Regions from separate parts of the Rhodococcus sp. K11/5 genome, predicted to be linked through region 2. Evidence: riboswitches for the same ligand, from Rfam matches in the RefSeq annotation. Region 2 holds a riboswitch; each other region holds the start of a gene.
The links. A riboswitch is a leader RNA that binds a small molecule or an ion and turns the genes downstream of it on or off. The one in region 2 is predicted to bind thiamine pyrophosphate.
Positions count from the first base shown of each region.

Region 1 (4,285 bases), 690 kb from region 2:
TCGAAGTACTTCATCGGGGTGCCGCGGCGCTCGGCCTCGAGCCCTTCCCACGCGAAGTACGACACCGTGAAATCGGCTGTGCCCGAGTAGACGGCCTCGTAGGCGGACGTTCCGAGGACGACGGTCTCGAACGTGCCCGTTCCGCCGTCGGCCCGGATGACCTCCTGCAGGGTGACGTTCTCACCGGCGTCGCCGAAGCCGGCGTACGTGGTGCCGTCGAGGTCACGCGGGCTCGCGATGTCGTCGCGGTCCGCGCGCACGCCGATCCCGGTGGCCCAGTGTTGAAGTGGGGCCATGACGGAGGTGATCTGTGCGCCCGCCGCGCGGGCGAAGGTCGACGAACTCTGGAAGCTGATCCCGAATTCCGCGTTCCCGGAGTCGATCAGCGTGTCCGGCGACGCGGAGTTGTACGGCAGGACCTCGACGTTCAACCCGGCGTCGTCGAAGAACCCCTGCTGCTGCGCCACGAACAACCCGGTGTGATTGGTGTTGGGGGTCCAGTCCAGGGCGAAACGGATGGTGTCCGGGTCGGACGACGCGGTGGCGCATCCCGCCGACGAGCCGGCGAGAACGACGGCAGCCGCGGCAATTCCGGCGAGCCGCCTCACGAGGCGGGCCAGGGAGCGGTGTTCAGGGCGGTGTCCCAGAACAGCAGTTCGTAGCGCATCGCGATCGCGAAGGCCGTGGCCATGCGGGCGCGCTCGGCCTCGGTAGCGGCGTCGGCGGCGGCGTCGACCAACTCGCGGGCGCGGGCCGCGGAGACCTGGAACTCCTCGGCGTCGTACGTGGTGACCCACCGCGCGAAAGGGTGATTCGGATCGGCGTCCAGCACGGCCCGCGCCGACGCGGCCAGGGTGCGGCCTACTTCCGCGTAGATCCAGAAGCAGGGCAGGGCCGCGGCGGCGCCGACGGCGTAGGTGTCGGTGGCGGCCGTCGCCGTCAGGTACGAGACGTATCCCAGGCAGGCCGGGGTGTGCTCGATCGGTCCGTCGACGTCGACGGCCAGGGCGGGATCGGCGAGAAGTGTTGCGTGCAGTTCTTTCTCGGCGGTGATCGCCGTCGCCGACGACGACGCCCAGAAGGCTCCGGCGTCGGGATCGGTGGCCTTGGAGGCCAGGAGCGCGAGCGCCTTCGCGTAGCCCTCGAGGTAGAGACCGTCCTGCTCGATGTACGTCCGGAAGACCGGGACGGGCAGGGTGCCGTCACCCAGGCGGGTGAGGAATTCGAGTTCGTCGATCTGTCGGCGCACCCCGGAGGTGCTCTCCCACAGTCGATCGGAGAAACGGGCAGCGGCGTGCCCGGGTGAAGACGGCGTCATGGCCGTGACATCCCTTCGTCAGAATTACCTGCATCAGGTTCTCGGGTGTCATCTCAGCCTCGCCGTCGTGGCGAAGCACCCCGTGTCAGAACGTGCTCAACATAACACCGGCCTCCCGTCCGCGGTGCGGATGGGAGGCCGGTGAGCGTGAATCGGGAGCGGATCAGAACTTCATGTCCTCGAGTTCCATGCCCTTGGTCTCCGGAATCTTCGCCTTGACGAAGAAGAACGACACGACGGCGAAGAACGCGAAACCGCCGTAGACGATGGACAGGCCGATGGCCTCGGTCATCGCCGGGAACAGCAGCGAGATCGTGAAATTGGCGATCCAGTTCGCGGCGGTGCCGATGCCCAGCGCCATCGCGCGCATTCGGTTCGGGAACATCTCGCCGAGCAGAACCCACATGATCGGTCCCCACGTCGCCGCGAAGAACACCACGAAGAGGTTGGCGCCGATGAGGGCGACGACGCCCCACGGCTCCGGAAGGGACACATCGTCTCCGGTGCCGATCTGCTGGGAGAAGGCGATCGCGGCCATGATCAGACCCACGAACATGCCGAGGGATCCCGCCATGAGCAGGTTCCGGCGGCCGACCCGGTCCACGAAGAGAATGGCCACGAAGGTCATGCCCACGTTGATGATCGAGGTGATCACGGACGTCGTGAACGACTGACTCTCGCTGAATCCCACCGACTGCCACAGCGTCGTCGAGTAGTAGAAGATCGCGTTGATACCGACGAACTGCTGCAGGACGGCCATGATGATGCCGACCCACACCAGGGGCTGGAGTCCGAAGCGTGGTCCGCGGATGTCCGCGAAGGACGACTTCTGCTCCTTCCGCAACGTCAGCCGGATCTCGTGGATGCGCTGATCCGGGTGCTTCTCACCGGTGATGTTCGCCAGTACCTCGGCCGCCTCCTCGTCGAGGTGCTTGCCCACCAGGTAGCGGGGAGATTCCGGAATGAGCAGGGCCAGAACGCCGTACACCAGGGCGGGGATGACGCCGACGAGGAACATCCACCGCCAGGCCTCGATGCCGAACCAGAACTTATTGGCCGCGCCGCCCGCCGTGTTCGCGAGCACCGCGTTGGACAGCAGGGCCGCGAAGATGCCGATGGTGATTGCGAGCTGCTGCAGCGACGCGAGGCTGCCGCGCATCCGTGCGGGGGCGATCTCGGCGATGTAGGCCGGGGCGATCACCGAGGCGATACCGATGCCGAGCCCGCCGAGAACTCGCCAGAACATCAGATCGGGGACGCTGAACGCGAAGCCGGATCCGATCGACGAGATCACGAATAGGGCCGAGCCGAGCAGCATGACCTTCTTGCGACCCCACCGGTCCGCGAGGCCACCGGCGAACCAGGCGCCCGCCGCGCATCCCAGTAGCGCGACCGCGACCGCGAATCCGGTGAGGAGCTCGCTGAGGGCGAATTCGCCCTGAATGGCTTCGACGGCACCGTTGATGACGGAGCTGTCGAAACCGAAGAGAAAGCCCCCGACGGCGGCGGCGACGGTCACGCCGATGGCCTTGGCCGTGTGATTATTCGACGCTTGGGTCGTCATCGTTCCCTGCCTACGTATCGAGAGGCCGCCGACCCGGCGTCGACGGCGAAGCAGAACATCTCGTCGGACCATACGCTCGGTACGTGGTCGCCGAAACGGTTCCCATCGTCGGAGTCCGGTTTGTCCAGGGTCGATTCGGTGAACCCGCTGCGTATGCAAACAACACTGCGGCGAACGGGCCGCGCGTCGGCCGAGCTGGCCTGGGAGCGGTACATGGACACCTCGCTGTGGCCGGTGTGGGCTCCGCAGATCATGGGGGTCGACGCGTCCACCGATCGTCTGGAGGCAGGCACGACCGGCACGGTCCACGGGCCCCTCGGTGTCCGGGTGTCGTTCGAGGTTCTCGCGGTCGACGAGCCTGGCAAGGTGTGGAAGTGGCGGGCGTGGATCGGTGCGCCCAGCGCGGGGCTGACACTCGAGCACGGCGTCGAACCGGCCCGGTCGGGCTCGCGCACGTGGCTGACCGTGGAGGGTCTCGCGGTGTTCGTGATTCCGTACTCACCGGTGGCGCTGTTCGCGCTGGGCCGGCTCGTCGCCGCGCCCTGAGCGGCCATAGGTGGCGGCCCGGGTTACCCGTGGGTAACGTCGGACACCGTGTCGAGCAGTGATACCTCCCCGGTCGTGACGACGCGGGACGGCGCAGTGCGTGGTTCCCGGCACGGTGACATCGTCGGGTGGAAGGGCATCCCCTTCGCCGCCGCGCCCGTGGGCGACCTCCGATTCCGAGCACCGCGGCCGCCGTCGCCGTGGGAGGGCGTGCGTGACGGCGACCGATTCGGTGCCATGGCGCCTCAGGGACGTGGCGGTCCGGTGCCGATGGACGACAGCATCCCCATCGACGAGGACTGCCTGTCGCTGAACATCTGGGGACCCGAACTCGACGGCACGCCGCGACCGGTGATGGTGTGGATCCACGGCGGCGCCTACTGCCTGGGCTCGTCCGCTCAACGCATCTACGACGGCCGGAACCTGGCGCGGCTGGGCGAGGTCGTCGTGGTGACGATCAACTATCGCGTCGGAGCCCTCGGCTGGCTCGATCTCTCGTCGTTCGGGACCGAGGACGAGGTGTTCGAGACCAACATCGGTCTGCGCGATCAGATCTGCGCGCTCGAATGGGTGCGGGACTGTATCGCCGATTTCGGCGGTGATCCGGGCAACGTCACGCTGTTCGGGGAATCGTCGGGCGGGGCGTCGGTGACCACGCTGATGACCTCGCCTCTCGCCGAGGGGTTGTTCCACAAGGCGATCGCGCAGAGTGCGCCGGCCACGTCGGTCTACGGACCGGAGCGAGCCCGGCAGGTCTCCGCGCGTTACCTGGAATTGGTGGGGGTCTCACCCGACGAGGTGGGCAGGCTCCGCGAACTACCCGTCGACCTGCTGGTCGACGCCGCCGAGAAGCTCGT
Region 1 covers NZ_CM143721.1:3,329,036-3,333,320, reverse strand. The annotation lists gene ACY466_RS15680 (ABC transporter substrate-binding protein) at 1-608, opposite strand, end outside; gene ACY466_RS15675 (TenA family protein) at 605-1,318, opposite strand; TPP riboswitch at 1,312-1,411, opposite strand; gene ACY466_RS15670 (sugar porter family MFS transporter) at 1,482-2,882, opposite strand; gene ACY466_RS15665 (SRPBCC family protein) at 3,021-3,428, shown strand; gene ACY466_RS15660 (carboxylesterase/lipase family protein) at 3,477-4,285, shown strand, end outside.
Region 1: it holds a riboswitch for thiamine pyrophosphate, as region 2 does, so the genes downstream of both, ACY466_RS15675 (TenA family protein) here and thiO (glycine oxidase ThiO) in region 2, are expected to answer to the same signal.

Region 2 (4,285 bases):
GAGCGCGAATCCGGGATTGATGGTGCGGCGAGTGCGTCGGGCGAGGAAGAGCTGGGCGCCCACCAGAACCAGCCCCGCGAACACGATCATCAGGATCGCCGCCCACGGAGGCGTCGCGAACTGTCGCTGGGCGGCGGAGACGTCGCCGGACTTCTCCCGGTGCAGTTGCTCGGCCCAGGGCAGAATGGTGTTCTGCACCAGCGTGGATGCCTCGGCCAGGTATGCCGCACCCACCGGGTTCCCGACGCGGTTGTTCGTCCGGGCGATCTCCACGATCCCGGCGTAGAGCGGGAGGTTGGTGGAGATCGACGCGAGCAGGCGCCGGGAGGTCGCGTCGTCGGCGGCGAGTCCCGTGGACGCCCGGACCACCTCACCGGCGGCGGAGCCGAGGGACTCGGTGTATCGGTCGCGGACGTCGCCGGTGTCCAACCCGCCGAGCAGGAAGGCGGTGGCGGCCGCGGCGTCGGCGACGGACAGCTCGACGTACAGGTTCTGGGCGGCGTCGGACAGGGGTTCGCTGCGCGCGAGGAGGAGTTCGAGAGTCTGCTGTCGCTCGGACACCGACAGGGTGGTCACCAGGGCGGTGGCGATGATCGTGGCCACGACGAGAACGCCGACGGTGATGAGCCGAACGGGAGTCGACCTCAGGAACTCCGAACGCTCGGAGCGAGTCTCGAGCGGCGCCCGTGGAGCGAGCGCACTCGTGTCGACCGACACCTCGCCCCCTTCCTCGGCACGCGCCGTTTCGTCGGCTCGTTCCGGTTCGCGGCTTCGAGCATAGGCCCACCCGGGTCCGCGTACCCGGAGGATGGCCGGTGCCGGGGCTCGGACCTCGTACCGGACGAATAGGGTGAACCGATGTGGGAGTCGAATCGTGATCGGTGACGGTGACGGGTGGCTGTTCAGCAGCGACGGCACCCGGCACTGGGGTAGGCACGGGGCCGCAGGGTTGTTGCTTCGCGCCCCGCTGCGCACCGCGTCCGGCTCCTCGGCGCGCGTGCTTCTGCAGCACCGAGCCGCATGGAGTCATCAGGGCGGAACCTGGGCGCTGCCCGGCGGCGCCAAGGACAGTCACGAGAGCGCGGTCCGCGCCGCCGTCCGAGAAGCGGGCGAGGAGGCCGGAATCGCGGCCGCGCAGGTGATCGTCCGAGCGGAACGGGTCACCGCCGAGGCGGACTCCGGCTGGTCGTACACGACGGTGGTCGCCGACGCGGGCCACGAACTCGACACCGTGCCGAACGGCGAGAGCACCGAACTGCGCTGGGTCGCCGAGGACGAGGTCGGCTCACTTCCGCTGCACCCCGGATTCGCGTCGAGCTGGCCGATGCTGCGGGCCACCACGCTGCGTGCGGTGGTGATCGGCCGGACCGGCCCGGATCCCGGTGGGCGCACCGTCGAGCTTCCGTCGGGCGGATTCGGTTGGGTCGCGGCCGTCGTGTCGGTCGGCACCGAGGCCGACGCACGGGCGGCGGGCAGCGAACCCGACACCGTGGTCGTCAGCGCGGACACCTCCCTCGCGGGCGCCGGGATGACGGTGCTGCATCCCTCGCTCTTCGGCTGAGCGGGTGCGGGACTGCCGGGCTCAGGACAGTCCGGGTAGCGCGGCCTTGAGTTCACGTGCCGCGGCCTCGGGATCGCGCGCCGCGGTGATGGCGCGAACCACGCAGATGCGCGACGCCCCGACCTCGACCGTGCGATGCACGTTGCTCGCGTCGACACCGCCGATGACGAACCACGGGCGCTGCGGCAGCGATTCGGCCACCTCGCGCACCACGTCGAGTCCGGCGGCCGCCCGGTTGGGTTTGGTCGGCGTGGCCCAGACCGGTCCGGTGGCGAAGTAGTCGACTCCGTCCTCGATCTCGGCGAGCGCGGCCTGCGCACGATTCTGCGTCGAGCGGCCGATCACCACGTCGGGTCCGACGATGCGCCGCGCGTAGTGCACCGGCAGGTCGTTCTGGCCGAGGTGGAGCACATCGGCGCCCGCCGCCAGAGCCAGGTCGGCGCGGTCGTTCACCGCGAGCAGCGCCCCGTGGCGGCGGCACGCGGCGGAGAGTACGGCGAGGGCTGCGAGCTCGTCCTTCGCCTCGATGGGGCCGAACTTCTTCTCACCGGCCGACCCCTTGTCGCGGAGCTGAACGATGTCGACGCCGCCGGCCAGAGCCGCGTCGACGAACTTGGCCAGATCGCCGGTGTCGCGGCGGGCGTCGGTGCACAGATACAGGGAAGCGGTGGCGAGGCGCTCGCGCGGAGTGGGTCCCGTGGTCGTCACCTCGCCCACGGTAGTCTGGCTCGCACAGGAACGAACCGCACGGGAGCCCTTCGACGGGCTGAGAGTGGGCCGCGTGCCCAGACCGTAATCACCTGATCCGGGTAATGCCGGCGCAGGGAGGGATGTGTTGTCAGTGCCGGTTTCTTCGGAACAGGTGTCGTCCGCGTCGGGCTCGGTGGCGGTGGTCGGGGCCGGCGTCATCGGTCTGACCGTCGCCCGCGCCGCCGCACTCGCCGGGTGGTCCGTCCGCGTCGTCGACCGGGCCGCGCCGGGTCGCTCGACCGACGGGGCGTCGAGTTGGGTCGCGGGCGGAATGTTGGCCCCGCTGTCCGAGGGCTGGCCCGGTGAGGACGAACTTCTCGAACTCGGCGCCGCCTCGCTGCGCCGGTGGCACGCGCTCGCCGACGATCTGGGGCCGGGAATCGTCACCGCTCGGGGAACCGTGACCCTGGGCTTCGACTCCGCCGATGTCGCCGACCTGCGCACCGTCGCCGAATGGGTCGCCGCCCGCGGGCACGAGGTGGAGCTGTTGTCCCGCGCCGAGCTGCGTGCGTTCGAACCGGCCGTGTCGCCCGGCGCCAGGTCGGGGTTGCACTGCCCCGGGGAGATGTCGGTGGACAACCGTGCCCTTCTCGCCGCGCTCGATCGGTCCTGCCGCGACCTCGGCGTCCGGGTGGACGCGGAGAACGTGACCGACCTCGACGCTCTCGACGCCGATCGCGTCGTCGTCGCGGCCGGGTGGGCCAGTGCACGCCTGCTGCCGAACCTGCCCGTACGCCCGGTCAAGGGGGAGATCCTCCGGCTGCGGACTCGGGCCGGGTCCGCGGCGCCGCCGTCTCGCACGGTGCGGGCGACGGTGAACGGCCGCGCGGTGTACCTGGTTCCGCGTGCCGACGGCATCGTCGTCGGGGCGACGCAGTACGAGCACGGCGACGACACCGCGGTGACCGTCGGCGGCGTGCGAGACCTGTTGGCCGACGCCGAGCGCGTGTTCCCGGCCGTGGGCGACTTCGAGCTGGCCGAGACCGCCGCGGGTCTGCGGCCGGGAAGCCCGGACAACGTGCCACTGATCGGCCGTCTCGACGATCGCGTCGTTGTGGCCACGGGGCACGGTCGAAACGGGGTGCTGCTCGCACCCGTCACCGCCGACGCCGTCGTCGCCGAACTGGCGGGCGAGCCGCTGGCGGAGGCGCGGTGCGCCCTGCCGCAGCGGTTCGCGCAGTTCGCGCAGTGTGCGGCGGATGCTGCAGGAGCCGCGCCACACCGGGCGGGCCACCCGACGAGTACGCGAACCGCCACTATCGAAGGAGTGCGCACATGACCACCACCGGAATCGGTGTCACCGTCAACGGGGAGGACCGGCTGCTCGATCCCGGCACCACCGTGCGGGACCTCCTCGCCCAGCTGGGGCTGCCGGACACCGGCATCGCACTCGCCGTCGACGGCGTCGTGTTCCCGAAGTCGCGGTGGGACGAGGCCGTCGGGCGTGGGTGGACCGTCGAGATCCTGACTGCGGTGCAGGGTGGCTGACGCGGTGCCGGCGGAGGGCGACCGGCTGGTCATCGCGGGGCGCGAACTGTCGTCCCGGCTGGTGATGGGGACCGGTGGAGCCGCGAACCTCGCGGTGCTCGAGAGCGCCCTGGTGGCGTCGGGCACCGAGCTGACGACGGTGGCGATGCGGCGTGTCGACGCCGCGGGTGGCACCGGTGTGCTGGAGTTGTTGCAACGCTTGAAGATCGACGTGCTCCCCAACACGGCGGGGTGTCGCGGCGCCGCCGAGGCGGTGCTCACCGCACAGCTCGCACGCGAGGCGCTGGAGACGGACTGGGTCAAGCTCGAGGTCATCGCCGACGAGCGCACCCTGCTGCCCGACGCGATCGAACTCGTCCGCGCCGCAGAGGAACTCGTGGACGACGGGTTCACGGTGCTGCCGTACACCACCGACGACCCCGTGTTGGCGCGTCGGCTCGAGGACATCGGGTGCGCGGCGGTCATGCCGCTCGGCTCGCCCATCGG
Region 2 covers NZ_CM143721.1:4,014,355-4,018,639, reverse strand. The annotation lists gene ACY466_RS18780 (hypothetical protein) at 1-717, opposite strand, end outside; gene ACY466_RS18775 (NUDIX hydrolase) at 875-1,561, shown strand; gene thiE (thiamine phosphate synthase) at 1,583-2,269, opposite strand; TPP riboswitch at 2,299-2,405, shown strand; gene thiO (glycine oxidase ThiO) at 2,403-3,590, shown strand; gene thiS (sulfur carrier protein ThiS) at 3,587-3,799, shown strand; gene thiG (thiazole synthase) at 3,792-4,285, shown strand, end outside.

Region 3 (4,285 bases), 550 kb from region 2:
GACCGGCCGCGCCGAGGCTCGGTGGTGGCAGGTGGCGTCCGCCGAGCTGGCGATGTACCGATACCTCGGCGTCCACCGCTTCGGCCGACTGCTCGACGCGATCGGGTGGACTCGGGTGGTGAAGAGCATGCGCTCGTTCGAGGGGACCCGAGCCGGGCTGAGCGCCTTGGACCTGGACACCCGGCGCTCCGAACTCGGTCACCTCCTGTGTGCTGCAGTGGCACTGGCGCTCACTGTCGCTGCCGCAGCGGTCGGCGCGTGGACCGGTGCCGTGTGGTTGGCAGCGTTAACCACCCCTCTCCACGCGTATCCGGCAATGGTGCAGCGGGTGGTGCGGGCTCGTATCCAGCGCATCGTGTCGCTCTGAACCAGTTCGACCGGGCCAGGGCGGCACTCGAGCACCCTATGCTTGCCCAGGCAAGCGTAGGGTGCTGCAAAAGTTGCCGAAAGGGCTTCAGCCCACCTGAGCTTGCAAGGCCAAGCATAAGGAGTGCACTATCCGGAGATGAGCAGTATCGTTCCCTTAAGCCTGCGATCAAAAGCTTTGGAGGCACCATGGCATCCCCTCGACGAACGCGCCGCGACGACGCGGGAGACCTCGCGCGTGCATTCGCCGTCCGTCGTCGCGAACTCGGGATGACCCAATCGGAACTCGCTCTTCTTGCGGGTGTCGGCCGATCGACCGTGCAGACGATCGAAAGCGGCAAGGACACCTCGCAACTCGACGGAATTATCGCCGTTGCGGACGCGCTGGGGTGCGACCTGACCCTTGTTACCCGCGCCGGCACGGTTGTCGATCCGGACGGACGATGACCTCTCCGGGCGATCCCCGCACACGATCCTGAACCAGCTGTCGCGCTGCCGGCGTGATGGCACGGTCCATCCGCGCACCCAGCCCTGTGACAGGATCCGCCCATGTCCGAGATCAAGACCCAGCCGACCGACGCGAGTGTCGACGAGTTCCTCGCCGCCGCGACCCCGGCCCGTCGCCGCGAGGACGGTCTCCGTCTCGCCGAGATCTTCACCGAGGTGACGGGCGCCCAGCCGGTGATGTGGGGTCCATCGATGGTCGGCTACGGCAGCTACCGCTTCGTGTCACCGGCGAACTCGCGCACACGTGGCGACTGGCCCAAGGTCGCCTTCTCACCCCGGAAAACGCAACTGTCGCTGTACGGGCTCAAGGACCTGCCCGAGGGTGCCGCTCTGCTCCCCTCCCTCGGCACCTACACCGAGGGTGCCGGCTGCGTGTACGTCCGCAGACTCGACCAGATCGACCTCGACGTCCTGCGCCGCCTCGTCGCTATCGCGTGGGCGCGGGAGGACGACGCGGGATAAACCTCGACTGACGACTGCGGGTGCCGCCACGCCGCCGCGTGGTGCCCGCACCCGAACAGAAACGCGTTCAGGTGCAGCTGCCGCATCAGTTCTTCACCAATCCGCCGTCGACGACGAGGTTCTGACCGGTCACCGCCCTCGACCAGGGCGACGCGAAGAACAGCACCGCATCCGCGAACTCCGCGGGAGTGGTCACCTGCCGCAGCGGAGTGCTGCCGGCGATCATGTCGAAGACCTCGGGCGGTGTCGCCGAACTCGCGTCCGTCGTCCGCAGCAGGCCGCCGGACACCATGTTCACGGTGATCCCGTCCGGTCCCAGATCGTGCGAGAAGGTACGGGTCAGAGCCAGCAGCGCAGCCTTGGCGGCGGTGTAATCGTGGTACGGAACCACCGGATTCTGCACCAGGTTGGTGCCGATGGTGATGACGCGACCGAACCCCTGCTCACGCATACCGGGAACCGCGGCCTGCGTCGTGTGCAGCGTTCCGGCGACACTGCCGCGCAGTTGGGCGTCGAACGCCGACCATTCGATAACGTCGGCCTTCGCCCGTGCGTCCCCGTCGAACGAGAAGTCGATCAACGCGTTGTTGACGACCGTGGTGATCGACGAACCGAAATACTCACGCGCAGAGGCGAACATCGATTCCACGGCAGGGCGCTCGGTGACGTCGGCGGCTACCGCGAGCACGCGGTCGGGACCGAACTCGGCCTCGATCGCCTGCGCCGCGGACTCACTGCGGTGGTAGTTCACGACCACCCGCGATCCCTGTTCCAGGAACGCTCGGGTGATCGCGGCGCCCAGTCCGCGGGCACCGCCCGTCACGAGCACGATCTGATCGGTGAACGGCAACGCACGCATCTCGACATCCCTCCGCCGGCATGACCCGGACAGGTTCGACGGGTGTGATCTCAGCCGAGCGGTTCGGCACCCCGTGTCGAGATCCATGAGACCACAGGCGAGTGGACGCCGCGCTCAGTAGGTCAGATTCGCCTCCCGCGACATGAGGACGGCGTTGCTGCCCGCCAGGAGGCAGGAGATGCCCTCCTCACGCGAGACACACGACGCGTCGCCGACCGTGAGAATCTCCCCGTACTGCAGGACCGCGGCGTCGGGCGCCGTGTAGATGCCCTGGGTGGTGCAGAAGTGCACCGCCCCGGCGGGTTCGATGCGCGCTGCATACTTGTCGTTCTCCGCGTTGCTGCACGTAGGCCCGTCCACCGGCGCAACACTGGTTACGGCCTGGCAGCCCACCGGCCCGGCCGCGCCGGGAGTCGGATAGATGCCACACGAGATGTTGCCCGACGGGGACTGTAGGAAGTAACCGTCACCGTCGGCTCCGCTGTTACGGAACAACTCCGGGTCGACGGCCACTTCCGCAGACCCCGGACGTGCGGGAGTGGGGTTGCCGTCCGGCACGGTCGATATCTCGGCGCCCGCTGTCTCGTCGGTCCCGCTCGGCTGACCGTCGGGCGCGGCGACAGTGCTCGGCCCGTCGCTGGGGGGCTCCGGCGCCGCGGATGCGGTGGTCGGCGTGCTCCCTGGTGTCGACGCATCGTCACCGATGGTGCACCCGACAAGTGCCAGCGCGGCGAGGACCGACACGCACGCCGCTCGCACGGGCCGTGCCGACGCCCACGTCACGCGGGCACCCGCACCTCGACGGGCGGCGCGGCGACGAAGTGCAGAGATTCCGTGGTGATGGTGACGACGACGCGCCCCGGCCCCGTCACCACGTCGACGACGTTGCCGGTGGTGATCGGCGGCGGGAGCGGGCCCCGGCCCGTGGTTGTCACTCGGGTTGCCGACGTACCACGCTGATTCGTGTCCAGATTGTGCCAGTTGACCTGCGCCACAACCGAGCACGGTGTGCTGAAGTACGAGAACCACGACAGGGACACCAGCGCCGCGCCCGGACGATCGTGTGGCGTGCGCACATTGGTGGTGAGCTGCCCCGTGCACTGAATGCCATTGAACTCACCGAGCGTGTAGGTGTGGCCGGGAACCATCGTGTACTCGGGGTGATCGGCCGACGCTGTTCCGGCCGCCATTCCCGCAACAACGGCGGCGGACGTCAGCACCGCCGCCGCGCGTGCGGCCCATCGTCGGGTGGTCGCACTGGGCTGCTTCGACATTGGACTTGCCTTCCGTCGGGTGCTCGTTCCAGGGAACGTAACAACCCAATCGGCGAATGGCCGTCACCTTTGCATAACGATCGTTTTGATTGCAGCGACGTCAACCGACGATCAGCACATCCAACCGCCGCGGCCCGTGCACACCTTCAACGCGGTTGAGTTCGATGTCGCTCGTCGCGCTCGGTCCACTGACGAACGTCAGCGGCCGCGTCGCGTCCAGTACCGCGAACGCCTGCGGCACCGTGTCCACCACCTGGTCCGCGCGCACGATGCAGATGTGGTGATCGGGTACCAGTGTCAACGCCCGTCGCCCCTGCCCGACGCCCGCATCGAGAACGATCGTCCCCGTCGCCGCGATCCCGACGCGGCAGCCGGTGATCACCGCGTCGACACCGTCGAGTTCGTCCGTCGACAAGCCCACGTCGGGCACCGTGACCACGCCCTCGACCCACGCAGTGGGGAGATCGGTCGGGATCACCACGCGCGCATCGGGAGCCACCAAAGACTGTACCGTCGAGGCGATTCCGGCCTCCGACACCCGGAACACCTGCGCCCGATAGTCGTCGACCGTCTCGGCGAATCGGTCGACGTTCCCGCGACCGACCAGCTCGGCCCGGTCGTAATCCCGAGGAACCGGCGGTGCGGCAGGGCCGTTCACCGTCGCCGACCGAATGCGCTGCAGGATTTCCTCTTTGGCGTTCATGATTCGTGCGTCCGTGCCCACCATTGGCGGAACGTCTCTTTCGGGGGCGCCGGCGTGTCGCGACTCGTCGTCCACAGCGAACCGGGGAACGGCAGGGATTCCATGTGCCCCTTC
Region 3 covers NZ_CM143721.1:3,465,198-3,469,482, forward strand. The annotation lists gene ACY466_RS16285 (glycosyl-4,4'-diaponeurosporenoate acyltransferase CrtO family protein) at 1-367, shown strand, start outside; gene ACY466_RS16290 (helix-turn-helix domain-containing protein) at 556-813, shown strand; gene ACY466_RS16295 (DUF1801 domain-containing protein) at 916-1,335, shown strand; gene ACY466_RS16300 (3-oxoacyl-ACP reductase) at 1,421-2,194, opposite strand; TPP riboswitch at 2,185-2,278, opposite strand; gene ACY466_RS16305 (hypothetical protein) at 2,309-2,977, opposite strand; gene ACY466_RS16310 (hypothetical protein) at 2,974-3,468, opposite strand; gene ACY466_RS16315 (LutC/YkgG family protein) at 3,569-4,171, opposite strand; gene ACY466_RS16320 (LutB/LldF family L-lactate oxidation iron-sulfur protein) at 4,168-4,285, opposite strand, start outside.
Region 3: it holds a riboswitch for thiamine pyrophosphate, as region 2 does, so the genes downstream of both, ACY466_RS16300 (3-oxoacyl-ACP reductase) here and thiO (glycine oxidase ThiO) in region 2, are expected to answer to the same signal.